Regions from separate parts of the Amycolatopsis sp. NPDC051045 genome, predicted to be linked through region 1. Evidence: riboswitches for the same ligand, from Rfam matches in the RefSeq annotation. Region 1 holds a riboswitch; the other holds the start of a gene.
The links. Region 1 has a riboswitch for thiamine pyrophosphate ahead of thiO (glycine oxidase ThiO). Riboswitches for the same ligand answer to the same signal wherever they lie in the genome.
Positions count from the first base shown of each region.

Region 2: it holds a riboswitch for thiamine pyrophosphate, as region 1 does, so the genes downstream of both, AB0M80_RS04665 (thiamine ABC transporter substrate-binding protein) here and thiO (glycine oxidase ThiO) in region 1, are expected to answer to the same signal.

Region 1 is NZ_JBFBCC010000004.1:7,470-22,004, forward strand. Features, by position in the region: gene thiD (bifunctional hydroxymethylpyrimidine kinase/phosphomethylpyrimidine kinase) at 1-528, shown strand, start outside; gene AB0M80_RS11090 (hypothetical protein) at 570-1,082, shown strand; gene AB0M80_RS11095 (zinc-binding dehydrogenase) at 1,101-1,283, shown strand; gene AB0M80_RS11100 (phosphatidylinositol-specific phospholipase C domain-containing protein) at 1,280-2,290, opposite strand; gene thiD (bifunctional hydroxymethylpyrimidine kinase/phosphomethylpyrimidine kinase) at 2,402-3,229, shown strand; gene AB0M80_RS11110 (MarR family transcriptional regulator) at 3,275-3,709, opposite strand; gene AB0M80_RS11115 (thiazole synthase) at 3,908-4,666, opposite strand; gene thiS (sulfur carrier protein ThiS) at 4,668-4,868, opposite strand; gene thiO (glycine oxidase ThiO) at 4,868-5,941, opposite strand; TPP riboswitch at 5,935-6,040, opposite strand; gene thiE (thiamine phosphate synthase) at 6,103-6,762, shown strand; gene AB0M80_RS11135 (hypothetical protein) at 6,802-7,533, opposite strand; gene AB0M80_RS11140 (threonine/serine dehydratase) at 7,680-8,633, shown strand; gene AB0M80_RS11145 (MFS transporter) at 8,640-10,160, opposite strand; gene AB0M80_RS11150 (GntR family transcriptional regulator) at 10,205-10,960, opposite strand; gene AB0M80_RS11155 (SIS domain-containing protein) at 11,109-12,155, shown strand; gene AB0M80_RS11160 (BadF/BadG/BcrA/BcrD ATPase family protein) at 12,152-13,117, shown strand; gene AB0M80_RS11165 (DUF3159 domain-containing protein) at 13,219-13,878, opposite strand; gene AB0M80_RS11170 (SGNH/GDSL hydrolase family protein) at 14,147-14,535, shown strand, end outside.
Region 2 is NZ_JBFBCC010000002.1:108,777-123,311, reverse strand. Features, by position in the region: gene AB0M80_RS04680 (ABC transporter permease subunit) at 1-445, shown strand, start outside; gene AB0M80_RS04675 (ABC transporter ATP-binding protein) at 464-1,471, opposite strand; gene AB0M80_RS04670 (iron ABC transporter permease) at 1,471-3,033, opposite strand; gene AB0M80_RS04665 (thiamine ABC transporter substrate-binding protein) at 3,195-4,244, opposite strand; TPP riboswitch at 4,266-4,372, opposite strand; gene AB0M80_RS04660 (4a-hydroxytetrahydrobiopterin dehydratase) at 4,405-4,689, shown strand; gene ychF (redox-regulated ATPase YchF) at 5,134-6,216, opposite strand; gene AB0M80_RS04650 (AlkA N-terminal domain-containing protein) at 6,319-7,716, shown strand; gene AB0M80_RS04645 (DUF1737 domain-containing protein) at 7,713-7,904, opposite strand; gene AB0M80_RS04640 (SMC family ATPase) at 7,926-10,877, opposite strand; gene AB0M80_RS04635 (exonuclease SbcCD subunit D) at 10,874-12,025, opposite strand; gene rmuC (DNA recombination protein RmuC) at 12,248-13,162, shown strand; gene AB0M80_RS04625 (DUF6542 domain-containing protein) at 14,020-14,535, shown strand, end outside.

The DNA of each region.
Region 1 (14,535 bases):
AAGACACTCGACGAGCTCGGCCTGGACTTCCCGTTGGTGGTCGACCCGGTGGCGGCCTCGATGACGGGGCACGCACTGCTGCGCGAGGACGCCCTGGAGGCGATCCGCACGGAACTGTTCCCACGCGCGACGCTGATCACGCCGAACCTCGACGAAGTTCGGTTGCTGACCGGTGTTCCGGTGGTCGACTCCGCATCGCAGCGCGCCGCCGCCGAGGCCCTGCTGGAGTTCGGCTCGCGCTGGGTCCTGGTCAAGGGCGGTCACATGACGGGCACTGCGGATTGCGTGGACCTGCTGTCGGACGGCCGCGAGTTCATCGAACTGAGCGGCCCGCGGTACGAGACGGAGAACACCCACGGCGGCGGAGACACGCTGGCGTCGGCGATCACGGCGTCCCTCGCGAAGGGCACCTCGGTGCCGGATGCCGTGGCGGCGGGGAAGAAGTTCATCGAGCGGTGTGTCGCGGAGGCTTATCCGCTGGGCGCCGGGGTGGGCCCGGTGTCGCCGTTCTGGGTGCTGGAGCGGTAAATCGCCCGCGGACCGGGCATCCGGACTGCCAGACTGGGCCGATGGAACCCGAGGAGCTGTGGGCGATCCTGCCCGGCGAGCTGCGCACCGAGATCGACGCCTGGCTCACCGAAGGCCACTTCCTGCGCGTGATCACGGCCCTGCGCGAGAAGTCCGGCATCACACCGGTACCGGGCATCAACGAAGGCAAGGGGCTGGTCGGCTACCGCACCGCGCTCCTCCACGAACGTGGCCTGCTGAAGCCGCCGCCGGAGTACACGGTGGACGGGATGCTCGCCGACCTGGCCGAGCAGAACCTGACACCGGTCGCCGTCGAGATCACCTGGGACGGCGACTCCCGCGGCTGGCACACGGAGTTGTGCGTGGTCGTGGCCGCTCCGAAGTTCCACCTGGTCGCCCTCGGCCGGTTCGTGCCGCACCTCGGCCGAACGGAATCAGTGCGAGACGAAGCCGTGCGGAAGGGTCAGGCGATCGCCGAGCGGCTCCGTGTCCCGTTCCACTTCCCGCTGCCGGACGAACCCGGCGTCGACCAGCCGCACTGGTGGGAATCGTGAGTCAGCGGACCGGCTGAGGTGCGGACGTCCGGGATCCTCGTCGAGCCGGACCGCGGCGGGCTGACCGGCCTCGTCGAACTGATCGAGGCCGGTCAGCCGCACGTCCGCGTCGAGCAGACCTTCCCGCTGGAGCACGTCGCCAAGGCGCACGAGCTGGGTGCGTCCGGCCGGGTGTCCGGCGAGCTCGTGCTGACCGTCTAACCCCGGGCGAGCACCTGGGGCAGCACCGTCGTGAGCCCGGTCCAGTCCGCGGTGACCACCGATGCGTGCTGCTTCGCCAGCTCGGCGACGCGCTGGTTGGCCTGCTCGACCGTCGGGTTGTGGGCGTCGATGGCCGGCGCGACGTTCTGCCCGTCGGTCATCACCACGTAGTAGTGGTTCGCGTCGTACCACCACGGCCCGGTCTGGGTCACCCACGCGTTCGCGTCGCCGTCGAACACCACGAACCACGGCTTGAGGTCGGCGGTGTACTTGTCCCGCGGGTCACCGCCGGCCGCGCCGTGCACGGTGGGGAAGATGTTCGCGTCACCGAGCCGGCCCGCGTTCTTGAGCCCGACCAGGTACCGCGCGTACTCGACGTCGGTCTTCAGCGTGTCGGTCGAGTTCCCCTCCTCCACCGTGCCCGGGATGATCTCGGTGAGCACCCGGCCCCGCAAGGCGTCCACCGACGGCCAGTTGTCCGCTTTGGCCGCGTCGTCGAGCGTGCCGTAGCTGCCGAGCAGCTCGGCCGGGCGGAACGCGACGCTGCCGAGGTGCGCCCGGAACGTGGCGTCCAGCTCGTCCGGGCCCATGCCGGTGTTGTCCGAGAAGCCCGTCTTCATCTCGAGCTTGAGCGTGATCGGCGTGTGCCCGGGGTGGGCGGCCAGCCAGATCCGGATGTCGTCGAGGCAGTACTCCAGGTTCTTGTTCTTCCCGCCGGAGTACAGCTGGGCCGCCGACGTCGCCGCGACGCAGTTGTTGTTGTTCCCCAGCGGGTTCGAGTGGCTGACCTTCCACTCGTGGGTGAAGAAGTCCGGCCAGACGTCGAGCTCGATCAGCGACGACCCGGCGTCCAGCGCCCGGGCCAGGTAGTCGTAGGCCGCCGGGTCGTACGTGTTGTGCACGCCGACGGTCGTGACGTGGGAGAGCTTCGCGCTGTCCGCGTTCGCGGCCGTCGCTCCGGAGAGCGCGAGAGCGGCCGTGAGGAATACCACCGAGAAGAGCTTCATCCAGGCTCCTTCGCCCGTGAACTGGTGAGTAGCCCCCACAATGTGCCACCGTGGTTGACTCTTGATGAAGGAAAAGCGGCCGATTGGCCCAGACCAGAAGTCGGGAAGACGATGACCTCGAGCCCTCCCTCGGCGTTGACCATCGCCGGGTCGGACTCCGGCGGTGCCGCCGGGCTGCAGGCGGACCTGCGCACGTTCCTGACCTGCGGCGTGCACGGCCTGGTCGCGGTCACCGCCGTCACCGTGCAGAACACCCTGGGCGTGCACGACCGCGCCGACCTGCCGCCGCACATCGTGGCCGGGCAGATCGAGGCCGTCGCGGCGGACATGGGCGTCGGCGCAGCGAAGACCGGCATGCTGGCGTCGGCCGAGATCATCCACGCCGTCGCCGCGGCCTGCGACCGCGCGGAGATCGGCCGGGACGCCCGCATTCCGTTCGTCGTCGACCCGGTGGCGGCGTCGATGCACGGCCACCCGCTGTTCGACGAAGCCGGGCTCGTGGCCCTGCGCGACGAGCTGCTGCCGCGCGCGACCGTGCTGACGCCGAACCTCGACGAGGTCCGGCTGCTCACCGGGATGACCGTGACCGACCGCGAGGGCATGCACACCGCGGCCGTCGTGCTGCACCGGATGGGCCCGCGGTACGTCCTGGTCAAGAGCGGGCACCTGCAGGCCGACCCCGAGTGCGTCGACCTCCTCTTCGACGGCTCGACGTTCGTGGAGCTGCCGGGCGAGCGGTACCCGACGCCGCACACGCACGGCGCGGGCGACACGATGGCGTCGGCGCTCACCGCGGGCCTGGCCAAGGGGATGTCCGTGGTCGAGGCCGCGCACTACGGCAAGTGGTTCGTCGCCCACGCCGTCGAGCACGCCTACCCGATGGGCGCCAAGGTCGGCCCGGTCTCGGCCTTCTGGCGGCTGGCTCCCGAGGAGCGCTGAAGGTTCAGCCGATCGACTGGTGGCCCAGCACGCGCAGGAAGCCGCTCAGCGGTCTTCGTCGGAGATCAGCGCTTCGAGCGCCGGCAGCGCCGCCAGCAGCGCTTCCCGGTGCTCGGGCGCAAGCCGGTCGAGCCGCCGGTTCAGCTCCTGCACCCGCGTCGAGCGGACCCCGGAGACGAGCCGCTCCCCCTCTTCGGTCGCCTTCGCCAGCCACGCCCGCCGGTCGACCGGGTCGGACTCCCGGCTGACGTACCCGGCTTCGACCAGTGACGCGATGATCCGCGACATGGTCGCCGCGGCCACCCCCTCCTTGGCCGCGAGGTCGCCGAGCCGGAGCTGACCCGCGTGCACCAGCGTCGCGAGCGCCGAGAGGGCGCCGTGGCCCGGCCCCGGCACACCGGCCTGCCGCAGTGACCGGGACAGCCTGCCGACGGCGAGGTACAACCTGCCCGAGACGTCCTGGACCGATGTGCTCGTCACGGCTGGCTCCTTCTGCCCTGCCCCGCCGCGGGTGCGCCGGAAATGCCGTCCACCTTACGGGTCCGGGGTCACGCTCGGTGTTACCAACCCGGCCAAAAGCAGGCCGCCCCTCCGCGCGGCACGTGACCGTTGCTGCGAAGCCATTCGGCTGTGACTGTGGTCGGATTGGTAACGATCGGCACCGTAAGCCACCTCGGTTCAGCGGGGCGGGCTCGACGCCTGCGCCCAGAAGCGCTGCGGTACGCGCCCGGCCTCGCGGGCGAGCCGTCCGGCGACGACGCCCGCCCGCATCGCCGCGGCCATCCGCTCGGGATCGGCCGCCCGGGTGACGGCGGTGGACAGCAGGACGGCGTCGCAGCCGAGCTCCATCGCGAGCGTCGCGTCCGACGCCGTGCCGATTCCGGCGTCGAGGATCACCGGCACGCCCGCCCGCGCGACGATCAGCTCGATGTTGTGCGGATTCCGGATGCCGAGGCCGGTACCGATCGGCGCGCCCAGCGGCATCACCGCGGCGCAGCCGGCCTCCTCCAGGCGCAGCGCGAGCACCGGGTCGTCGTTCGTGTAGGCGAACACGGTGAACCCGTCGGCGGCCAGCCGTTCGGCCGCGTCGAGGGTTTCGATCGGGTCCGGCAGCAGCGTCCGGTCGTCGGCGTGCACTTCGAGCTTGATGAGATCGGTATCGAGCGCCTCGCGCGCGAGCTGCGCGGTGAGCACGGCCTCGGCGGCCGTGCGGCAGCCCGCGGTGTTGGGCAGCAGCTCGATGCCGAGGCGGCGCAGCAGCTCGAGGACGCCGGAGCCGCCTTCGGCGTCGGCGCGGCGCATGGCGACGGTGGTCAGCTCGGTGCCGGACGCGACCAGCGCGCGTTCCAGCACGGCGAGGTTGGCCGCGCCGCCGGTGCCGATGATCAGCCGGGACGTCAGCTTGCAGGCGCCGATGACCAGCGGTTCTTCGTCCATTTCAGCCTCCCTGGACCGCGGTGAGCACGTCGACGCCCGCACCTTTGGGCACGGGCGTGGCCGGCCAGTCGGCGCGGCGGACGACGACCCCGTCGACCGCAACGGCGATCCCCGGCCGCGGCCCGCCGGTCGCGGCGAGGACGTCGGCGACGGTCGCGCCGTCCGGGAACTCCGTCCACTCGCCGTTGAGCTTGATTTCCATCACACGTGCTCCTTCTGGTGCAGGCGGGCGGGGGACGCGGCTTCGGTGCCTTCGGGCGGCTCGTCCCCCTCGAGCCAGGCGACCACGGCGTCCGCGGTCACGGGGGCCATCAGCAGGCCGTTGCGGTGGTGCCCGGTCGCGGCGAAGACGCCGTCGTCCAGGACGCCGAGGTACGGCAGCGCGTCCCGGCTGCCGGCCCGCAGGCCGGCGGCGGTCTCGGCCAGCTCGTACTCGGTGATCGCGGGGAAGACGCGTTCGGCGCCCTCGATCAGCTCGCGCACACCGCGGGCGGTGACGGCCTGGTCGAAGCCGGCTTCGTACTGGGTGGCGCCGAGGACGAGCTCCTGGTCACCGCGCGGGACGAGGTAGATCGGGCGGCCCTCGACGACGGCCCGGACGGTGTGCGTGGGCGGCGGCAGGCAGCCGCGGCGCGGCTTGAGCCGGAGGATCTCGCCCTTGAGCGGCCGGACGGCGTCGGCGAGCTGCGGGTGCAGCCGCCCGGTCCAGGCGCCCGCGGCCAGGACGACGGCTTCGGCGTCGGGGATTCTTTCGACGCGCTCGCGGACGAACCCGACGCCTCGCCGTTCGCAGGCGGCAAACAGGGCGCTGAGCAGTTTCCGGTTGTCCACGGCCAGGTCGCCGGGCACGTGGAGTCCACTTCGGACGGACCCGGTGCCGGGTTCGAGCCGCTTGACCTCCCGGCCGGTGAGCCGCTCGGCCGCGCGCCCGAGGGAGTGCAGGTAGCCGGCGAGGATGTCGAGGTGCCCGACATCGGCGCTGTCGAAGGCGACGACGAGCGTCCCGTGCCCGGCCAGGCCGGGGTCGACGCCCTCTTGCGCGAGGTCCCGGGCGAAACCGGGCCAGCGCTTCAGCGAGGCCTCACCGAGGCGCAGGACGTCCTCTTCGCCGGGCCAGGCCTCGGTGACCGGGGCGAGCATGCCGCCGGCCAGCCAGGACGCGCCGCCGCGGACGGGTTCGGGGTCGTACACGGTGACCCGGTGGTTCCGGGCGGCAGCCCGCCACGCCGCGGCCAGGCCGATCACGCCGCCGCCCACCACTGCCAGGTTCGTCATGGGATCACGCTCCCTGCGCCGGCATGACCCGGATCAGGTTCCACGGTCGGAGCGGCAGCTCCCTCTCAGCCCGTGCCTCGGGCTCCCGTGCGGACGCGTCCAGCCTACTGTGCCATTCGTTGATAATCCAACTGGTCAAGGCGCGGGGTACGGTCGCCGCTATGCCCGCCCTCTCCGGTGACAAGATCCGCGCCCGCCTCGACGCCGCGCGCCTTTACCTGTGCACGGACGCCCGCACAACCCGCGGCGACCTGGCTTCGTTCGCCGACGCGGCCCTCGCCGGCGGTGTCGACATCATCCAGCTGCGCGACAAGACCGGCGCGCTGGAGGCGGCCGGCGAGATCGCGGCGCTGGAGGTGCTGGCGGAGGCGTGCGCCCGCCACGGGGCGCTGCTGTCGGTGAACGACCGCGCGGACGTCGCCCTGGCGGTCGAGGCGGATGTGCTCCACCTGGGGCAGGACGACATCCCGGTGCCGCTGGCCCGCCGGATCCTCGGCGACGAGGTCGTGCTCGGCCGGTCGACGCACTCTCTCGACCAGGCCCTCGCCGCGGCCGCGGAGCCGGGGGTCGACTACTTCTGCACGGGGCCGTGCTGGCCGACGCCGACCAAGCCGGGCCGCCCGGCGCCAGGCCTTGATCTGGTGCGCGCGACGGCGGCCTGGACCCCGGACCGGCCGTGGTTCGCGATCGGCGGCATCGACGGGCCGCGGCTCCCGGAGGTCCTCGACGCGGGGGCGTCGCGGATCGTCGTGGTCCGGGCGATCACCGAGGCCGAGGACCCGGAGGCCGCGGCGCGGGAGCTGCGAGCCCGCCTCCCCTGACAGCCGTGAAGGCCACCCGCTGGGGTGGCCTTCACGGACTCACGGGGTCGGGGTCGCCGCCGCGCCCTTGCTGGTCGGCGGGGTTGCCGTCGTCGCCGGGGCCGAGGTCGACGGCTGCTGGGTCGTCGTGCTCGGGGTGGACGTCGGGGACTCCGAGGAGGTCGTCGGGGCCGTCGACGTGTCCGACGGCGGCGTCGTGGTCGTCTCCGTCGGGGACACCTGCGTGTCGTCCGTCGATGTCGGCGGGGTCGTCGACGGCGTCTCGGCCGGGTGACCGTCGCCGCCCGCAAAGATCTTGCCGATGCTCGAGCCCGTGCCGCCGCCGATCTGCGTTCCCGTGGCCGACTCGAAGCCGACTATCGACACGATCGCCACCACGAAGGCCACCGCGCTCGTGCCGATGAGCAACGGCCAGCGCAGCTTGCGCAGCCGCGAAACCGCCTCGGGCTTCGCCAGCTGGACCGTCGGCTGGTCGGTGATCGGCACGTCCCCCGGCTCGGCGGGACCCCGCCGCCGGATGCCCGACGTCGCCAGCTGGCGAGCCTTGAGCGCGGCCTCGCGGGTGCGCTGCAGTGAGCGCAGGTACAGCTCACTGCCGACCGTCGACACCACGCTCGCCACGCCGGCGCCGACCACCGTGCCCGCCACGCCCAGCGTCGAGCCGAGCAGCGCCGCGGTCACCGCCGCGAGCGCCGCCGCCATCACCTGCGCGATCCTCAAGCCGGACTTTTCTTCCTTCACTTCGGAAGTCGCTGCGTTCTCCTTGCTCATGGTCCCGATCCGGTAGTAAGTCTTCTCCCCTGCCCAACGTGTAAGGCGCGCGAGGAACTCCCCGCGTTGCCACAGCGTGAGGAGCGCCACTCCGACTGTCTACAATAGACACTCCATATCGAACGTTTTCTTGACATACTCGGCACATGGAACTGGTGACGATCTCTGACATCGAGGCCGCCGCGAAGCGCGTCGAAGATGTCGCCGTGCGCACGCCCCTGCTGCTCCAGACGTGGGATCCCCGCGGGACCCTGTGGCTCAAACCCGAAAGCCTGCAACCGGTCGGCGCGTTCAAGGTCCGCGGCGCGTTCAACGCGATCGCCGCCCTCGACGACGCGGCCCGCGCCCGCGGCGTCATCGCGTACTCGAGCGGCAACCACGCGCAGGCGGTCGCGTACGCCGCGCAACGGTACGGCGTGCCCGCGGTGATCGTCGTGCCGGACGTCGCGCCGCGGATCAAAGTGGCGGCCACGCGCTCGTACGGCGCCGAAGTCATCGAGGTGCCGATCGGCGAGCACGAGGCGAAAGCGCGCGAACTGGCCGCCGAACGCGGGCTGACCCTCGTGCCGCCCTTCGACGACGCGGCCATCATCGCCGGGCAGGGCACCGCCGGCCTCGAGATCGCCGAGGACCTGCCGGACGTCGAGGTCGTGCTCGTCCCGATCAGCGGTGGCGGGCTGGCGGCCGGCGTCGGTACCGCGCTCAAGGCCCGGTGCCCGCGGGCGCGCGTGATCGGGGTCGAGCCCGCGCTGGCCGCGGACGCCGCCGACAGCCTCCGGCGGGGCGAGCTGGTCCGCTGGCCGCAGGCCGACCGCGCCCGCACGATCGCCGACGGCCTGCGCTCGCAGCCGTCCGAGCTGACCTTCGCCCATTTGCAGGCCGTCGTCGATCAGATGGTCACGGTGACCGAGGACGAGATCCGCGAGGCCGTGCGCGTCCTCGCCCGCAAGGCCCGGCTGGTGGCCGAGCCCAGCGGCGCGGTGACGACGGCGGCGTACCTGTTCCACGCCGACGAGCTGCCCGCCGGGCGCACGGTCGCCCTGGTCTCGGGCGGCAACGCCGACCCGGCGATGTTCGCCGAGATCCTCGCGACGGGGTGACCGAGCTCAGGAGCCGGCGACGGAGGAGCCTCGGCGGATGTGCGTCGGCGGCCCCTCGACGCCGCAGTGGTAGCACTCGCCCAGGTGGGGGCACTCGTCGTCCGGCTTCGCCACCGGAGGTGGTTCGAGGACGCCGTTGTGGATGCCCAGCGCGATCAGCCCACCCGCGATCGCCAGCGCCGCGCAGATGATCAGCGCCGTCCGCCAGCCCGCGGTGAGCGCGACCGGGTCGGCGTACGCCTCCCCGGTCAGCCCGGCCGCGGCGGGCAGCACCGCCACCGCCAGCAGGCCGCCCGAGCGGGCGATGGCGTTGTTGACGCCGGACGCGACGCCGACGTAGCGGTCCGGGGCCGCGGCGAGCACCGTCGCGGTCACCGGGGCCACGACCGTCGCCAGGCCGAGCCCGAACACCACGACCGCGGGCAGCACCGTGCCGAGGTAGGACGCGCCGGGTGCGATGCGCAGCATCAGCAGCATCCCGATGCCGACCACGATCGGGCCGACCACCAGCTGCGTGCGCGGGCCGATGCGCTGCGCGAGCGCGCCCGAACGGCCCGAGAGCAGCAGCATGATCACCGTCAGCGGCAGCCCGGCCAGCCCGGACGCGGTCGGCGAGTAGCCGAGCGACACCTGGAGCTGCATGACCAGCAGCATCATCACGCCGCCCAGCGCCGCGTAGACGACGAACGTCAAGGCGTTCGAAAGGGTGAACGTGCGGTCGCGGAACAGCGACGGCGGCACGAGCGGTTCCGCCGAGCGGTGCTGGACGGCGACGAACCCGGCCAGCCCCGCGATCCCCAGCAGGCCCGCGACCAGCACGAGTGGGTCGCCGATGCCGCGGGCGGGCGCCTCCACCAGCGCGCCGGTCACTCCGGCGAGGCCGAGGGCGCCGAGGGCGGCGGCACCGAAGTCCGGGTGCCCGGTGGCGTCGGTGTCGCGGGATTCGGGGACGAACTTGCGCGCCATGAGGAGCACGGCGACCGCGATCGGCACGTTGATGAGGAACGCCAGCCGCCACGACCAGACCTGCACGAGGAAGCCGCCGAGCAGCGGCCCGGCGGCGGCCGCGATGCCGCCGAGGCCGGACCAGGCGCCGATCGCGCGGGCACGGGCGTCGTGCGCGAAGGACGCCTGGAGGATCGCGAGCGAGCCGGGCGTCAGGAGGGCGCCGCCGATGCCCTGCAGGATCCGCGTCGCGACGAGCATTTCGGTGGACGTCGCGGCGGCGCACAGCCCGGAGGCGATCCCGAACCAGACCACGCCGATGAGGTAGGTGCGGCGCCTGCCGTACCGGTCGCCGAGCGAACCCGCGACGAGGATCAGCGCGGCGAGCGCCAGCAGGTAGCCGTCGAGGATCCACTGGAGCCCCGCCACGGAGGCGTTCAGTTCGGCGCCGATGCGGGGCAGGGCGACGTTGACGATGGTCCCGTCGAGCATCGCCATGCCGGACCCGAGGATGGTGGTCGCGAGCACGCCCCGCGCGGCGCGGGTTCCCCACCGGATGCCGGTGTCTTCGGTGGCAGTCACCCGGTCACTTCACCGCGACCGGGGACCGCCGTCAACCGCGCTGCCTACGGCAGCAGCGTCGTCACGAACTTGTAGCGGTCACCGCGGTAGACCGAGCGGGCGAACTCGACCGGCTTGCCGTCCGTGGCGAACGAGTGGCGGGTCAGCATCAGCACCGGCATGCCGACGTCCGCACCGAGCATTTCCGCTTCCTGCGGCCCCGCCAGCGACGTCTCGATCGTCTCTTCCGCACGCTCCAGCTCGACGCCGTAGTGCTCGCGTAGAACGGCGTACAACGACCCGCCGGCCGAGACGTGCTTGCGCAGCCCGCGGAAACGGCCGAGCGGGAGGTGCGTCGTCTCCAGGGCCATCGGCTGGGAGTCCGCCAGTCGAAGTCGTCGAAGGCGAAGGATTTTCGCGCCGGTCCGGATTCCCAGCAGCTTCGCGAGGTCGCCTTCGACCGGCATTTCCTCGACTTCCAGCAGCTTCGACGACGGCTTCAGGCCTTGCTTGCGCATGTCCTCGGTGTAGGAGGACAGCTGCAGCCGCTGCGCGAGCTTCGGCTCGGCCGCGAAAGTGCCTTTTCCCTGCACACGGTGCAGCCGGCCCTCGGCGGTCAGGTCGGCCAGCGCCTGGCGGACGGTGGTGCGGGAGACCGTGAACTCCCCGGCGAGCGCGCGTTCGGTCGGGATCGGCGACCCCGGCGGCAGCACGTCCAGGAGGTCGAGGAGGTGCTGTTTCAGCGCCCAGTACTTGGGCTCGCGCTGCCCGCGCATCCCGGCGACGACGCCCGCCTCGCCCGTGGTGGTGGTCTCCAACATGCCCGACTCCCTATGTCTTCCCTCATCGCACGCCACGTCCCCGTAAGAAACGTACCCTTTTCCCCAAACGTGCCGCCCCACTAAGATTGGTCTAGACCTGACCGACGCCGCCTGAGTCCGGTACATAATGCCGGAGGTGGAGAGGAAAATGATGACGGAACAACGGCCCGGCGCGCACATGGCCGCGGAGATCGCCCAGCAGCCGGACGTCTTGGCGGGGCTGGTGCAGCGTCAGGCGGAAATCGCCGAAGTGGCGGAAAAGATCGCACAACGGCCCCCACGGTTCGCTTTGCTCGCCGCGCGTGGATCGAGCGACCACGCAGCGTTGTACGCGAAGTACCTGATCGAGGTACTGCTCGGCCTTCCGGCCGGTCTGGTTTCCCCCTCCACGGCCACGCTCTACGGCGCGCGGCCCGATCTGCGGGACGTGCTGTTCGTCACGGTCAGCCAGAGCGGCGGCTCCCCCGACCTGATCGAGGTCACCGAAACGGCGCGGCGCCAGGGCGCGCTGACGGTCTCCGTCACCAACACCCCGGACTCCCCGCTGCGGGCCGCGTCCGAGCTCGGCATCGACATCGGCGCCGGCGTCGAGAAGGCCGTCGCGGCCACCAAGACGTACTCCGCGACGCTGATGGCGCTGTACCTGCTCATCGACGCGGTGCGCGGCGGCAAGGCGGCCGACGCCGACAAGATCGGCGAGCTGGCGCAGCAGACCCTCGACGGCGCCGCCGAAGGCGTGCAGCGCGCGGTCGACCGGTACCGCTTCGTGGACCGCGTCCTCACCACCGGCCGCGGCTACTCCTACGCGTCCGCGCTCGAAGGCGCGCTCAAGCTCGCCGAAACCAGCTACCTCGCCGCCCGCGCGTACAGCGGCGCGGACCTGCTGCACGGCCCGGTCGCGGCGGTGGACGGCGAGACCGCCGTGCTCGCGGTGACCAGCGCCGGGCACGGCGGCCGGGCGATGCACGAGGTCCTCGAGGCCGTCGGCAAGCGCGGCGCGGACGTCCTCGCGGTCGGCTCGGCCGCCGCCGAGGTGCCGGCAGCGCTGCGCATCGACGTCGCGCCGACGGTCGAAGAGCTGGCGCCGATCCTGGAGATCCTCCCGCTCCAGCGGATCGCGCTCGGCCTGTCGCTGGCCCGCGGCGGCGACCCGGACAGCCCGCGCGGCCTGCTGAAGGTGACCAAAACCCGGTGAGCTTCGCGGTGGGCGTCGACGCCGGCGGCACGTCGACCAGGGCGGCGCTGGTCGACGCCGCCGGCGCGGTGCTGGGCACCGGGCGCGGCGAAGGCGCCAACCCCAACGCGCACGCGCCCGAGGTCGCCGCGGGCCGGATCGCCGACGCGATCACCGCGGCGCTCGGCCCCCACGACCCCGCCGCCGTGCGGGCGTGCGTCGTCGGCATGGCCGGGGTCAGCAAGCTGAGCGACCGGGGCGTGGCGGCGGTCTTCGACGCGGCGTGGGCGCGGATCGGCCTCACCTGCGCGGTCCGGACCGTCGCCGACGCCGAAGTGGCGTACGCGTCGGCGACCTCGGCGCCGGACGGGACGGTCCTCGTCGCCGGCACCGGCTCGATCGTGGGCCGGATCCGCAAACGACGGCTCGCCGGCACCACGGGCGGCTACGGCTGGCTGCTCGGCGACGAAGGGTCCGCCTTCTGGCTCGGCCGCGAAGCCGTCCGTTCCACTTTGGAAGCACTCGGGCGCGGGCTGCCGCTCGAGGGGCTCCCGTCGGCGGTGCTCGCCGCCGCGCTCGGACCGTCCGGTTTGGACGTCCGGACCGACTCCGGGCGGCTCGCCGCGTCGCGGGCGCTGATCACGGCGGCCAACGCCGAGGCGCCGGTCCGGCTCGCCCGGTTCGCCCCGTTGGTGAGCGCGGCCCACGCCGCGGGCGAGCCCGCGGCCCGGGAGATCGTCACCCGCGCGGCCGGGCTTCTGGTCGCGAACGCCCTCGCCGCGCGCGAGCCCGGCGAGTCGACTCCGGTCGTGCTCGTCGGCTCGGTGCTGACCGGAGCCAGCCCGGTCGGCGCGCTCGTGCGCCACCGGCTGGCCGGTCTCGAGGTGCTGACCAGCTCCGATGGGGTGCTCGGGGCGGCCTGGCTCGCCGCTGTCGAGGCCTTCGGGGAAGGGACACCGCGGCCCCGGTCGCAAGGAGATTGAGCAAAACGCGGCGCAAAGACGCGAAACCGTCGACTGAACCCGGGTAGTCCGGGTACCGTAGGCAGTGGCCCCCGGACCCTCCCCCCTCGCCGGGGGCCGCCTTATGCCCCGGGTACGTCGTCCGATCGGGTTTCCGGAACCAGGCGCAGGCCGGGATGCTCCGGCGGCAACGCCCGGTAGAGCACCCAGCCACTGACCGCGACGGTCAGCGCGACGAGCGGCCACGACAGCACCGTGCGGGCCACGCCGAGCGCGAGCACCTGGCCGGCCCACCACAGCAGGCCGTAGACGACCACGCGCAGCGTGTACTGGAGCACCCACACCCAGCTGGCCCGCGAGTACGCCTTCAGCAGCGCCGGGTCGCGGCGCCAGCGCGTCTTCTGACCCAGCAGCAAGCCGACGACGACGCCGAGCAGCGGCCAGCGCACGACGATGCTGGCCGCCCACAGCAGGGCGCTGGCCACATTGGACATCAGCTGCAGCAGGAAGAAGTCCTGGGCGCGGCCGGTGTGCAGGGCGATCAGCGCAGCGGCGACGACGGCGGCCAGGCTGACGACCAGCGCGCGGACCTTGCCGCCGCGGACCATCCGGTAGGTCCCGAGCGCGACGGCGACCACGATGGCGGCGCCGGCGCCCCAGGCGACGGACTGCCCGGCCGCGACCCAGCCGGCGACGAAGCCGACGGGCGGGATGCTGGCGTCGAGCGCGCCCCGGCGGCCACCGAGGATCTGCGCGAGCGATTCACGGGGTTCTCCGGACACGTGTCCAGCCTGCCGGATCGGGTCCCGCACGCCCCGGGCAGGGAGATTTTCGCCACATCGGGTGTTCGCTTTGCCTCCGAGCGTGCCCTTTCACGGCATGCCGAAGGTGAAGACTACGTAATAGAGAGGCGCAACAGGCCGACAAGATAAGACACTGTTACCGCTGGCTGAACGCCCGAGGTGGCGCGGGGGTGACGTCCCGATGGTTAGTTGAGGTGTACAACTACACGTCGGGGAGTGTCGGTCGCAGGATGGGAAGGGGACCCACGTGTACGGAATCGACAGCTACGTAGCCCTGGGGGACAGCTTCACCGAGGGCCTCAACGACGCCCTGCCGGACGGCTCCTTCCGGGGCTGGTCCGACCGGCTCGCGGAGGTCCTGGCGGCCGGCCGGAGCGACTTCCAGTACGCCAACCTGGCCCTGCGGGGCAAGATGCTCGACGAGATCCTGGACGAGCAGCTGCCGATCGCGTTGGAGCTGAAGCCCGACCTGGTCACGCTCTGTGCCGGCGGCAACGACATCATCGTGCCGGGCGCGGACGTCGACGCGGTCACCGAACGCCTGGAGGAGGGCGTCGCCAAGTTGCGCGAGGCCGGCATCCCGGTGCTGATGTTCAACGGCCCGGACACGAAGGTGCTGTCGGTGATGTCGGTGCT
Region 2 (14,535 bases), on a different contig from region 1:
GGTTTCGGTGCTGGCCATGTGCGTGACGGGCGTGGTGACCGGGCTGATCATCAACGGCACGGATTCGCTGTTCACGTTGTCGGGCACCACGCTGTCCTTGGGCGGCGCACTGGCCCGGCTCCTGCTGGTGGCGGGCTGGGTGGTCCTCCAGCTGTGGGCGGTCGGCGCGGTGGCGCTGGCGATCTCCAGCTGGACCGAGCACCCGATGCTGGTGGTGGCCTCGGTCCTGGCGGCCGACATCGTGTTCACCATCCTCGGGTTCCTGACCTCGCTGGACTGGCTGCACCCGTTCCTGCTGACGCAGAACTGGTCGATGGCGCCGGCCGAGGTGCTGCAGGACCCGATGGGCACGCAGATGCTCGGCGAAGGCGCGTTGCGGGCGGCCTGCTACATCGTGATCGGGCTGTCACTGGCCTACGCGCGGCTGTCCACTCGCGACGGCTGAGGTTCTTTCCGGACGGCGTCAGCCCACCAGCGCGACGCCGTCCGGGTCGAGCTCCAGCTGCACGGCGTCCCCGGCCCGCAGATCCGACGCCGCCGGGGCGACCGCGTCCACAGTGGACTCCGCGAGCTTTACCACCAGCCGCACGTGCTCCCGCCGGTGGACCGCCGCGACGACCTCGCCCGAGACGCCTTCGGCCGACACCTTCAGCGCATGCGGCCGCAGCCCGAGCCGCACCGGGCCGTCGTCGACATCCGGCATCGACACGTCGCCGAGGGACGTGCGCACCACTCCGCCCGCCGCGACTCCCTCGGCGAACGTCGTCACGCCGAGGAACTTCGCCACGTCATCGTCCGCCGGGTTGCGCCACACCCGCCGGACCGCGCCCTCCTGGCGGACCTCGCCGGCGTCGAGCACCGCCACCCGGTCGGCGAGCGTGAACGCCTCCTCTTGGTCGTGCGTCACCAGCAAAGCCGTGATCTTGCTGCGCCGCAACAGGTCCGCCAGGTCGATCGCCAGCTGCTCGCGCAACCCGGCGTCCAAACCGGACAGTGGCTCGTCGAGCAGCAGCAACCGCGGCTTCGGGGCCAGTGCCCGGGCCAGCGCCACCCGCTGCGCCTGACCGCCGGAAAGCTCCGTCACCCGCCGTCGTTCGAACCCGGAGAGCCCGACCAGCGCCAGCAGCTCGGCGACCCGCGGCGCCCACTCCGCCCGCGGGACCCCGTGCATCCGCAGGCCGAACGCGATGTTCGCGGCGACGTCGCGGTGGCCGAACAGCTGGCCGTCCTGGAACACCAGGCCGAAGCCGCGCCGGTGCACCGGGACCGCGCCGAGGTCCTCGCCGTCCCAGCTCACCGAGCCGCGCGCCGACGGCTCCAGCCCGGTGATCGCGCGCAGCAGCGTCGACTTGCCCGAGCCCGACGGGCCGAGCAGCGCCAGCACCTCGCCGTCGGCGATGTCCAGCCGGGCGTCGCGCACCGCCGCGAACGATCCGTAGTGGACCGTCAGGTCCCGTACCGAGAGCGCCATCAGAACTCTCCCACCCGGCCGCGCGCGGCCCCGAGCCGGTCGATCAGTGTGACCGCCAGCACCGTCACGAGCATCAGCAGCGCGCACGCCGCGTACGCCATCTGGTTGTTCAGCTCCCCCGGGCGTCCCATCAGCGTCGCGACCGCGACCGGCAGCGTCGGCGCCGCCGGGCGGGCCAGGAAGCTCGTCGCGCCGAATTCGCCGAGCGCCACGACGAAGCCGAACCCCGCCGCCGCGACCAGCGGCCGCAGCGTCAGCGGCAGGTCGATCTCCCGCCAGACCCGCAGCGGGCTCGCGCCGAGCGTCGCCGCGGCCTGCCGCAGCCGGACGTCGACCGAGCGCAGCACCGGCAGCACCATCCGCACGATCAGCGGGATGATCACCAGGGCCTGGGCCAGCGGCACGAGGTAGGGCGACGTCCGCAGGTCGCCGGGCAATGCGTCGAGCGTCACCAGGTAGCCGAAGCCGACGGTCACCGCGGACACCCCGAGCGGGAGCATCAGGACGGCGTCCATCGTTTCGCCCAGTCCCCGCGCGGCTCTTGCGGGCGACCGGCGCAGCACCACCAGCACCACGGACGCGAGCACGCCGACGACCATGGCGAGCAGTGTCGCGTCGATGGCCACCTTCAGCGAGTTCAGCGCGGCGTCCCAGCCGGACACCTGGAGCGCGCCCTTTTCCCCGGTGCTCGCGAGGGCCCGGTACCCGGCGAGGCTCCAGCCGTCCTCAGTGGACACCGACTCGGCGAGCAGGGCGAGGATCGGCGTCAGCAGCAGCGCGAGGACCACGCCCGCGGCGCCGACGGCCCACCACTCGCCGCCCCTCGGCCGCCGCGCTCCGCCGGAACCGGTCCTGGCGCCCTCCTTGCGCCGTCGCGCCAGCCCGCCGAGGACCAGCGCGGCGACCACTGCGGTGAACTGGATCAGCGAAAGCGCCGCCGCCCCCGAGAGGTCCAGGAGGTCGACCGTCCGCAGGTAGATCTCGGTCTCCAGGGTCCGGTAGCGGGCGCCGCCGAGGATCAGGACGACGCCGAAACTGGTGGCGCAGAACAGGAACACCACGGCCGCGGCGGACGCGATCGCGGGCGCCAGCGCGGGCAGCGTCACCGACCGGAAGGCCCGCCACGGCGACGCACCCAGCGCGCGGGCGGCGTCGGTCGTCCGCGAATCCAGCCGCGCCCACAGCCCCGCGACGGTCCGCGCGACGACGGCGACGTTGAAGAAGGCGTTGGCCAGCACGATCGGCAGCACGCCGCCGTCCGGCCACAGCGCCCGGAACGCGAGCCCGACCACCACCGTCGGCAGCACGAACGGCACGAGCACCAGCGTCCGCGCCAGGCCGACGCCGGGCAGGCGCACCCGCGCCAGCAGGAACGCCACCGGCAGCCCGGCCAGCACCGCGACCACCGTCGAGGCGGCCGCGCTCGCGACGGTGAACCCGGCCAGCTGCCAGGTCCGCGCGTCGCCGAGCACGACGTCGAGCCCGCCCGCGGCGAACCCGCGGCCGACGATGGCCAGCACCGGCCAGGCGAAGAACACCACCAGGAACCCGATCGGCGCCAGGCCGAGCAGCGCCAGCCCGACCCCGCGGGCGGTCCGCGGCGGGGCCAGGACTGGTGCTTTCCGGGGGCTCCGGGTGGCCGAGCCCCCGGCCCGAGGCGAAGCCTCGGATGTCACAGCTGCTTTCCGGGGGCTCCGGGTGGCGGAGCCCCCGGCCCCGGGCGTCACTGCACGAGCGTGCGCCATTCGCCGATCCACTTCTCACGCCCGGCCTGCACCTGGTCCGCGGGCAGCGTCTGCGGCTTCTGCGGCAGCGGCGCGACCTGCGCCCAGCCCGCGGGCAGGTCGACGCCCTGGCGCGCCGGGTAGACGTACATGTTGGCGGCGACCGTCGCCTGGAACTGCTGGGAGAGCAGGAAGTCGACGACCTTGCGCGCGTTCTCGACCTGCTTGCCGTTCGCCAGCACGCCGGCGTACTCGACCTGCCGGTAGCAGGTGTCGAGCAGCGCCTTGGTGCGCGGCTTCCCGTCGTCGCCGACCTCGGCGGCCGGCGACGACGCGTACGAGACGACGATCGGCCGCGGCCCCTTGCCGGACGAGCCGGAGAACTGCTTGGTGTAGGCCTCTTCCCAGCCGCTGACCACCTTGACGCCGTTGGCCTTGAGCTTCGTCCAGTAGTCCTTCCAGCCGGCCTCGCCGAACTTCGCGACGGTGCCGAGGAGGAACGCCAGGCCGGGCGAAGCCGTCGCCGGGTCCTCGGCGACCAGCAGGTCCTTGTACTTCGGGTCGGCCAGGTCGTCGTAGGTCGACGGCGCCGGGATCCCCTGGCTGGTGAAGTAGTTCGTGTCGACGTTGACGCAGACGTCGCCGACGTCGACCGCGGACAGCCGGTGCTCGGGGTCGACGGCGTAGCGCTGGGGCCCGCGGTCGGCCTCGGGGCTGGTGTACGGCTCGAAGACGCCCTCGCCGAGTGCCCGCGAGGCGAAGGTGGAATCGACGCCGTACGCGACGTCGCCGATCGGGTTGGCCTTCGTCAGCACGAGCTTGTTGGTCAGCGATCCGGCGTCGCCCTGCTTGAGCACGGAGATCTTGATGCCCGACTGCTTCTGGAAGGCGTCGAGCACCTCCTGCGGCGCCAGGAAGGAGTCGTGCGTCACGAGGGTGACGGTGGGCGTCTGCTGCGTGTCACCGGACCCGTCCGACAGCGAGCACGCCGTGGCGACGGCACTGACGGCGGCGATGGCCGTCGCGGCGCGAACAGCCCTGCGTTTCATCTACCCTCCTGCACTTCTCCGGACGAGGAGGGAAAGCCCTCCCATCGCCGGCATGATCCGGTCAGGTGCGAACGGTCGCGGGTGACCCGCCTCTCAGCCCGGCTGACCGGACTCCCGTGGCAACCGTGCAGCGTAGTCCAGGACGGACGACCATGGAGAGATGACGGAAATCTTGAGCGACTCCGAAGCTGATCAACGGCTGACCGCCGGCTGGACCCGCACCGGCGCGGTGATCTCGCGCGAGGTGGAGCTGGCGAGCTTCCCCCAGGCGATCGAGGTGGTGAACCGGGTAGCGGAGCTCGCCGAAGCGGCCGACCACCACCCCGACATCGACATCCGCTGGCGCACGCTGACCTTCCGGCTGAGCACGCATTCGGCGGGCGGCCTGACGGCGAAGGACTTCTCACTGGCCGCACAGATCGACGCGGTGCTCGCTGATCTGTGACCTCGGTAACGCTGAGTGCACCTTTGCCGCGGTTTGACGTCTTTCGGTTACCGGACTTTCGGGAGGGAGACGAGATGACTCAGGCAATCGTGGTCGGTACGGCGGCGTTCGCAACGATGGTGGCAGCGGCCGGAGGCGTGCTCTGGTTCACCGCCCGAAACCGCCATCACCTGGACGGCTGAGATTTCGATCACAGCTGTTAACGCGGGGCATGATCAGCGCGCTGATCCTGCGGAAGCATCGGTTCGCCCGTAGGGAACGCCCCATGAACAGCACTCTGTCCGCCGCCCAGCGCGCCTGGATCAACGCCCTCGCCCCCGCGGTGGTGTTGCTCGCCGTTCTGCTGCTGGGCGTGCTCGGCTAGGTCACGAGGCTTTCATCGGGTGCAGGACTTCCTGCGCCCGATGAAAGTGACAACCAGCGATGCACCATCACGGCGCCTGGTCAGACGTTGAAGCGGAACTCGACCACGTCGCCGTCGGCCATGGTGTAGTCCTTGCCCTCCATGCGGACCTTGCCCGCCGCGCGGGCGGCCGCCATTGAGCCCGCCTCCATCAGGTCGTTGTACGAGACGATCTCTGCCTTGATGAAGCCGCGCTCGAAGTCCGTGTGGATGACGCCCGCCGCTTGGGGGGCCGTTGCGCCCTGGGGGATCGTCCACGCGCGGGACTCCTTCGGGCCCGCCGTCAGGTACGTCTGCAGGCCGAGGGTGTGGAAGCCGGCGCGGGCCAGGGAGTACAGGCCCGGCTCCGGCTGGCCCACCGACTCGAGCAGCTCGCGCACCGACTCCTCGTCGTCCAGCTCCAGCAGCTCCGCCTCGACCTTCGCGTCGAGGAACACCGCGTCCGCGGGCGCGACCAGCTTGGTCAGCTCCTCGCGGCGGGCTTCGTCGGTGAGCACCGACTCGTCGGCGTTGAAGACGTACAGGAACGGCTTCGTCGTGAGGAGGCTCAACTCCCGCAGCGCGTCGAAGTCGACTTCCTTCTGCGCCTGGAAGAGCGTGCGCCCGGCGTCGAGGATCTCCTTCGCCTTCTGGGCGTTGTCCAGCGCGGGCTTGTTCTCCTTCTTCGTCCGCGCTTCCTTCTCCAGCCGCGGCAGCGCCTTGTCGAGGGTCTGCAGGTCGGCGAGGATCAGCTCGGTGTTGATCGTCTCGATGTCGCTCGACGGGTCGATGCGGCCGTCGACGTGCACCACGTCGGGGTCGTCGAACACACGGATGACCTGGCAGATCGCGTTGGCCTCACGGATGTTCGCCAGGAACTTGTTGCCCAGCCCGGCCCCCTCGGAGGCGCCCTTCACGATGCCCGCGATGTCCACAAAGGACACTACGGCGGGGACCGTCTTCTCCGACTTGAACAGCTCGGCCAGCTTGTCCAGCCGGGGGTCCGGCAGCGGCACGACACCGACGTTCGGCTCGATCGTCGCGAACGGGTAGTTCGCGGCGAGCACGTCGTTGCGGGTCAGCGCGTTGAACAGGGTGGACTTGCCGACGTTGGGCAGGCCGACGATACCGAGGGTAAGGCTCACGACCTCGCAGTCTACGGGTCTCCCCCGCCCCGGCCCCACGCACCCAACGCCGTGGCGGATTTCCGCCAGCGATGGCGCTGACCTGCTGGCATGCTCGGATCCATGGTCACCACCACCGAAGCGCCCGCGCTCTGGCGCGACGCCGAACGCTGCTACCGCGTGGTCACCGCCCGCGACTCGCGCTTCGACGGCCAGTTCATCATGGCGGTCCGCACCACCGGGATCTACTGCCGCCCGTCGTGCCCGGCGTCGACGCCGAAGGTGCAGAACGTCCGCTTCTACCCGACGTCGGCGGCCGCGCAGGCCAACGGCTTCCGCGCCTGCCGCCGCTGCCTGCCGGACGCCGTACCCGGCTCGCCGGACTGGAACGTGCGCGCCGACCTCGCCGCGCGGGCGATGCGCCTGATCTCCGACGGGACCGTCGAGCGCGAAGGCGTCCCGGGGCTCGCCCGGCGGCTCGGTTACTCGGAACGCCAGCTCGGCCGGGTGCTCACCGCCGAGCTCGGCGCGGGCCCGCTGGCGCTGGCCCGGGCCCACCGCGCGCATTCGGCGCGGCTGCTCATCGAGATGTCCGAGCTGCCGCTGACGGACGTCGCGTTCGCGGCCGGCTTCTCCAGCGTCCGGCAGTTCAACGAGACGATCCGCGAAGTCTTCGCGACAACGCCTTCGCAGCTTCGCGCCTTCGCGGCCTCCCGACGTGGACGGCAGAGCGATGTGACCGGAACCCGGCTCAGCCTGCGGTTGCCGTTCAGGCCGCCGTTCGACGCTGTGGGATTGCTTCGCTTTCTCGCAGCCCACGCGGTACCGGGAGTCGAGGACGTCACCGACGCCTCGTACGCCCGGACGCTGCGGCTCGCCCACGGCACCGGTGTCGTGCGGCTGACGCCGCAACCCGACCACGTGCGCTGCGAGCTGCGGCTCACCGACCTGCGCGACCTCGGCAGCGCGGTCAGCCGCGTGCGCCGGCTGCTCGACCTCGACGCCGACCCCGCGGCGGTCACCCGCGTCCTGGGCGCCGACCCGGCGCTCGCACCGGTGGTCACGGCCGCGCCGGGGATCCGGGTGCCGGGCGCCGTCGACGGCGAGGAACTGCTGCTCCGCGCCCTGCTCGAAGCGGTGCCGCCCGGCGAGGAGGTGCCGGGCGAATGGGGCGTGACGAACCTGTTCCCGGCCGCGGCCCGGATCGCGGGCGCGGGCCTCGGCGACGTCGTCACCGGGGTCGCGACGGCACTGGCCGAAGGCCGCCTCGACGTGCACGTCGGCCGGGACGCGGCCGAACTGCGGGCGGAGCTGCTGGCGTGCCCGGGCGTCGACCCGTCGACGGCGGACTACGTGCTGATGCGCGTCCTCGGCGCCCCGGACGTCCTGCTCAGCGGCGACCCCGCGGTCCGGCGCGGGGCCGAGGCGCTGGGCATCGCGCCGGACTCACTCGGCGAGCGGGCCCGGGCGTGGACGCCGTGGTGCTCCTACGCCGCGATGTACCTGCAGCGCGCGGCTTAGGCCTGTTCGCCCTGCCACAGCACGGCCTGGGCGACGATGACCTGGTTGCCGTCGAAGGTCGCCGCCGGCGAGCCGTACAGGCGGTAGCCGAGTTCCAGCGCTTCGCTGACCCGGTGGCAGAACTTCGCGTCGTCCGGGCCGGTGAGCACGCGGTAGCGGGGCAGGCCGTTCGGCGGCTGGTCGGTCATGGCTTCATCTTGCCCGGGTGATCAACCGGCGCGCACCTCCAATGTCGAGCCCGTGCGGGACTTGCGGACCCGCAGCCGGGTCGGGATGCGCTGCCGCAGCTCCTCGACGTGGGACACCAGCCCGACCACCCGCCCGCCGGCGCGGAGCTCGTCGAGGATGTTCATCACGACGTCGAGGGTTTCGGCGTCCAGCGTGCCGAAGCCCTCGTCGACGAACAGCGTGTCCAGGAGCGCGCCACCGGTCTCCCCCGCGACGACGTCGGCCAGCCCCAGCGCGAGGGCCAGCGACGCGAGGAACGACTCGCCGCCGGAGAGCGTCTTCGCCGGGCGGATGGTGCCCGAGTAGTCGTCCAGCACGTCGATGCCGAGCCCGCCGCGGGTGCCGCGTGCCCCGGCCGCGTCCGAATGCACGAAGGCGTACCGGCCCTGGCTCATCGTGCGCAGCCGGTGCGTGGCGGCGACCGCCACTTCTTCCAGCCGCGCCGCCAGCACGTACGACCGCAACGACATCTTGCGGCTGTTCTGCCCACGCCCGTTGACGACGTCCGCGAGCGCCCGCAGCTCGGCGTACTCCGCTTCGGCCGGCGCGAGCCCGGCCAGCGCCTTGCGCACCAGGCCGGCCAGCCGGGTCAGCTCCTCGTGCTGGGCGGTGGCCACCCGCAGCGCCGCGTACGCGGAATCGGCGCGCGCCCGGGCCAGCTGGGCCGCGTCGGCCGCGCGGCCGACGTCCACGACGTCGTCCGGCGAGATCCCGAACAGGTCCGGCTCGGCCAGCAACGCCCGCGCTCCCGCCGCGGCCGCCTCAGCCTCGGCGATGCCCTGCTCCAGCTTCTCGATCTGCTCGTCCGGCAGCATCGCGGCCCGCGCCTTCTTCAGCGACATGAACCCCTTCGCCGTGACCGCGGCCTCGACCAGCGCACGCTGCTCGGCCACCCGTTCCCGGGCGCCCACGACCGCCGTACGCGCCTCCGCGACCGCCTCCAGTGCCTCGGCCAGGCCGAGGAGGTGGCGCCGCCGCGCGCCGACGTCCGGGAACTCCCCCCGCCCGGCGACCAGGCGGCGTTCGCGCTCGGCCAGCCGTTCCTCCAGGGCGCGGACGTCGGTCGTGGCTTCGGTCGCCGCCTGTTCGACGTGGCGAAGACGCTCGGTGCGCGCCTCGAAGTCGCGTTCCAGCAGGACGACCTGCTGGCTCAGCTTCGCCTTCGCGGCGGCTTTTTCGTTGAGGGCCGTGACGGTGGACCGGGCTTCGGCCAGTTCGGCGGCGACCGACTCGGCCGTGCGCCCCGCCAGCCGCTCGAGCAACCCGGCCAGCCGGGCCTTCGCCTCTTCCAGCGCGACGACGACCCGCTGCCGCATCGCGTCCGCCGCCTGTTCGGCTTCTTCGGCCTGGCGCTCCTCGGCCGGGTCGACCAGCTCGACGTCCCGGGTGGCCGGCGAGGGGTGCTCGGCCGACCCGCACACCGGGCACGGTGCACCGCCGCGCAACGCGGCGGCCAGCTCGGCCGCCATCCCGTCGAGCCGCCGCTCGCGCAGGTCGAGCCGGCGCTGCCGGGCCGCCTGGTGGGCGTCGACGACCTCGCGCAGTTTCGCCTCGCCCCGCCCGACCTTCGCCTGGGCCTCGGGCAGTTCGGCGGCGTCGCGGGCGACGGCTCGCAGCTCATCCACCTTCGCCTTGGCGCCCTCGAGCTTCGCCTCGGCTTCGGCCGCTTCCAGGGCGTCCGCCCGGAATTTGGCCAGCTGGCCGGGGATCGCGGCCAGCTCGGCGGTCAGTTCCTCGGCTTGCTGCCGGGCCGTGACGGCGGCGAGCTTCCGGTCGTCCCGCCGCATGACGTCGAGCTCTTGCTGCTCGGCCTCGGCCACCAGTTCCGCGACCGCGCCCGCCTCTTCGCGCGCGGTGGCCGCCCGCGCCTTGAGATCGCCGGACGCCCGGGTGCCGAACTCGCGCAGCCGGACGCCGCGGGCCTTCTCCGCCTGTTCGGCTTCGGTCAGCTCGGCGGTCCGCCGGTCCAGCAGGTCGGCCTCCACGGCGACGCCGGCGGCCCGCCGCGCGGCCGCGACCTCCTGCGCCCACTCGGCGCGCTGCGGTGCCTGCTCGGTGATCTCGAGGAGGCGCAGGTGCGCGGTGCGGACCCGGCGGATCTTCTCCGCGCCCGCGCGTTCTTCCTGCAGGTGGACGTCCGCCCGCTGCGCGGCCGAGCGCGCCCGCTCCTCCTCGGCCGTCACCTGCCCGACCCGCTCGGCCGCGGCGGCCAGCACGGTGTCGACCCACTCGGCCACGTCCGTCTCGGGCGGGTCCTGCTGCGCCTCCTGCGCGTACCTGGCCAGCAGCTCCCGCACGTCCCGCTGCCGCGCCTCCAGCTCACGGCCGCGCTCGGCGCGCAGGTCGGCGAACCAGCGTTCGACGTCGGCGAAGCGCTCAGTGCCGAACAGCCGTTCCAGGAGCTTCTCCCGCTCGGCGGTGTCCGAACGCAGGAAGCGGGCGAACTCGCCTTGCGGCAGCAGCACCACCTGGAAGAACTGGGCCGCGGTCATCCCGAGCAGCCGCTCGACCGTGCGCGCGACCTCCTCGATCCGGATCAGGCCCTCCGGCGGCAGCCCGGCGGGCGCGGTGCCGATCCAGCTCAGCGACACCCTCGCCTGCTGGGTGGTCGTGCCCTCGCCGCGCCGCTTCGGCCGCTGGTACTCCGGGTTGCGCACGATCTTCAGCCGGTGCCGCTGCACGGTGAGCTCCAGCGCGACCTCGGTGACCTGGTCGGGCTCGGCGAGGTCGCAACGCAGCCGCTTGGCCTCGTTGCGGGCGCCGGGGACCACGCCGAACAGCGCGAACGCGATCGCGTCGAGCAGCGTCGTCTTGCCCGCGCCGGTTTCGCCGTGCAGGAGGAAGAGGCCGTCGGCGCCGAGCACGTCGAAGTCGACCACTTCGCGTGCGCAGTACGGCCCGAAGGCTTCGACCTCCAGCCTGTGCAGCCTCATTTCGCGAGGGCCCCCCGGTCGGCCGCTTCCAGGGCCTGGAACAGCAGTTGCTCTTCGCTCTCGGTCGGCGGGGCGCCGCGGCAGTCGTCGAGGAAGCTGCGCGAGACCTCGATGTCGGACCGGCCGCGGACGGCGTCGGAGTAGCGCAGCGGGGTGCCGGCGTGGCCGCCCGCGGGCTCCCACTCCAGGTGCACCGCGTACGGGAACCGCTCACGCAGCCGCCGCATCGCGTCGACCGGGCGCACCCGGTCGGTGACCGTGACCGAGAGGAAGTGGCCGAGGTAGGTGTCGTGCTCCGGGTTCTCCAGGAGGTCTTCGATCTCGCCGGTGAGCGTGGCGAGCGCTCTGGGCACGGGCAGCTCGTGGCGCCGGACCTCGGCGAGGCCGCCGGCGTCCAGGTCGACCAGCCAGACGGATTTGCGTTGGCGGGCCTCGGAAAAGGAGTACGCCAGCGGGCTGCCGGAATACCGCAGGTGCTCGGCGAGGGTCTGCGGGCCGTGCAGGTGGCCGAGCGCCACGTAGTCGACGCCGTCGAACACCGAGCCGGGCACCTGCTCGACGCCGCCGACCGCGATCGTCCGCTCGGAGTCGGTGGGTTCGCCGCCGGTGACGAACGCGTGCGCGAGCACGACCGACCGGACGCCGGGCCGGGTGCCGAGGTCCGCGCGGATCCGGCGCATGGCCTCGGTGAGCACGCCGGTGTGGCCGCGCGCCTCCGGCACGCCCAGCGCGTGGCGCGCCGGTTCCGGCTCCAGGTAAGGGATGCCGTAGACGGCGACCGGGCCGTGGCCGTCTTCCAGGAGCACCGGATCGGCCAGCCCACCGACGGTGGTGCGCAGGTGCAGGCCGCCCGCGGCGGCGAACTCCGCGAAGGCGCCGAGGCGGGGCGCCGAGTCGTGGTTGCCGGGCGTGACGATCAGCTGCGCGCCGGCCGCGCGGATCCGGGCGACGGCCGCGGTGGCCACCCGCACGGCCTCCGCCGACGGCACCGCGCGGTCGTAGATGTCGCCTGACACCAGGACGGCGTCGATCGCCTCGCCGGCCACGAGGTCGGCGAGGTGCCCGAGCACCGCTTCCTGTTCCGCGAGCAGATCGGCGCCGTGGAACGTGCGGCCGACGTGCCAGTCGGAGGTGTGCAGGAATCTCACGGTGGCCAAGGTACGACCCGGCTCCGACGAAATCGCGCAGGCACGCCGCCGTCTCACTCGAACGTGTGTACTAACACGAGCGTGCAGGGTCGGACACGCCCTGTGCGGAATCGATGTGTTCGCAGGTCAGCTACCCAGAGCGACGAATCGGGTGCGGTTTTTGTCGGTGCGGTCCGCCATGATGTCTGCGCGGTCCGATCCAGGCCGGAGGGAGGAGACGAAGTGGCGACAGTACTGACCACCGCGGCGATCGTGCTCGCCGTCCTGCTGCTGTTCGCCGTCGCGCTGCTGTGGCGGCTGTACCAGGACGGGATGCGCCGGGCGGACGCGGCGGCCCGGCTGGTGGCGGCCGAGCGGGCCAAGGCCGACCAGCAGCAGCTGGCGCTGCGGCGCTACGAGGTCGCGTTCGCCTCGATCAGCGGGCGCGGCGAGCTGGGCGAGCAGGTGCTGCTCGAGACGGCACGGGCGCTGGGGCTCCGCGAGGAACTGCACTTCACCCTGCAGACGGACCTGGGCGGCGGCGGCTCGGCGAAACCGGACATGGTGCTGCGGGTGGGCGGCGACCGGACGGTGCCGGTCGACGCGAAGGCGAGCATGGCCACCTGGTCCGAGGCGGTGGAGACCGACGATCCGGACGAGCGGCTCGACGCGTTGCGCGCGCACGTCCGGCAGATCCGTTCGCGCGCCGCGGACCTGGCCGGCAAGGGCTACCAGCGCTGGGCGGACGCGATCTACGGCACGATCATGTTCGTCCCGTCCGACGCGGCGGTGGTCGCGGCGCTGGACACCGACCCGGAACTGCTGCGCTGGCTCATCGACCGCCGGGTGTTCCTGTGCGGCCCGACGGGCTTCGGAGTACTGGCCTCGGCGGCGCTGTTCGCGGCGAGCGACCGCACGCTGGAGGCCGACGTCGAGCAGGTACGCGCCGGCGCGGCGGCCGCCCACCGCGCGGCGGGCGGCGCGGTGGAGGCGCTCAACCTGTCGAGCACGCACCTCCAGCGCTTCCTCTCGGCCCGGCGGCGGGAACTGGAGGCGCTGGAGACGTTCCGGGCCACGGTGGCCCCGCTGACCGACGCGGCGGGCAGCCCGGCGGCCGTGCCGACGGTGCGGAAGGGGGACGAACTGGCGGCAAGCTGAGCACCCACGCGGCCTGACTCCCGGGCGGCGACCCGGCGCCCTCGCACCGATGGCGACGGGCCGACGGGCCGATGGGGCGAACCAGCGGCGAGCCGAACCGCCCACGCGGCCTGGCTCCCGGGCGGCGACCCGACACCCCGGCGCCCCCGCACCGGTGGGGCCGAACCTGCAGCGAGCCGAGCCGCCCACGCGGTCTGGCTCTCGGCCGGCGACCCGGCACCCCAGCGCCCCGCACCGATGGGGCCGAACCTGCAGCGAGCCGAGCCGCCCACGCGGTCTGGCTCTCGGCCGGCGACCCGGCACCCCAGCGCCCCGCACCGATGGGGCCGAACCTGCAGCGAGCCGAGCCGCCCACGCGGTCTGGCTCTCGGCCGGCGACCCGGCACCCCAGCGCCCCGCACCGATGGGGCCGTACCTGCAGCGAGCCGAGCCCACGCGGTCTGGCTCTCGGGCGGCTCCCCGGCGCCCCCCCCCCCGCACCGATGGGGCCGATGGGGGCCGAACCTTGCAGCAAGCCGAGCCGCCCCACGATCCGACCCCCGGCGGCGGAGCGGTCCCAAGCTGAATGGACCTGTCGACAGCGGCAACTCCCCGACATTCATCAGCTGACCACGGCCTGACCAGCGGCTTCGGACCGGGCGAGCCGGCTCGAGCAGCACGGCGGCAGTCGGCGGCACTCCCGGGACTGGCCGCGCGCCGCACCGGCGCGAGCCCGTGCGAGCCGACGCCGGCAAGGCTCGGGATGGACGGTCACCGACCGCTACCCGGCGCCACCGGATCATGCCGCCGGGTGGCTGTCGGCCCACGTCGGCGGCGGTGCTGGCAAGATCTTCACAACCACGAGATACGGTTGCCCCGTGACCGCGATTCGCGATCGCCAGAGCGATCCAGATGCCGACGACGTCCCCGTGCCGTGGGATGAGCGTCCTGTCGTCGGTTCGAGGCGCGGACTGCCCTGGTGGGCGGCGGTCCTGATCGGCCTCGGCCTGGCGGTCGTGGGCGCCCTCCTGGGCAAACCCAGCCAGAGCAGCATTCCGGTGGTCTTCACCGTCTGCTACATCGCCGGGGCCGTGATCGCGGTCTGCGCAGTGCGGCGCCGCGGGCTGTTCGGGCCCATGGTGATGCCGCCGCTGGTGCTGGCCGTGACCGTGCCCGGCGTGATCCTGCTGACCTCGGGGTCGCAGGGCGACGACATGCTGTCGAAGGCGCTGAACATCGGCACCCCCCTGATCAACGGCTTCCCCACGATGGCGATCACCACCGGCATCACCCTGCTGATCGGCTTCGTCCGCATCTTCCGCGAGCGCGATCCGGACGCCCCGAAGAAGATCAAGAACGCCTCCAAGGCCGACCGCCGGGTGGACGAGGACGAC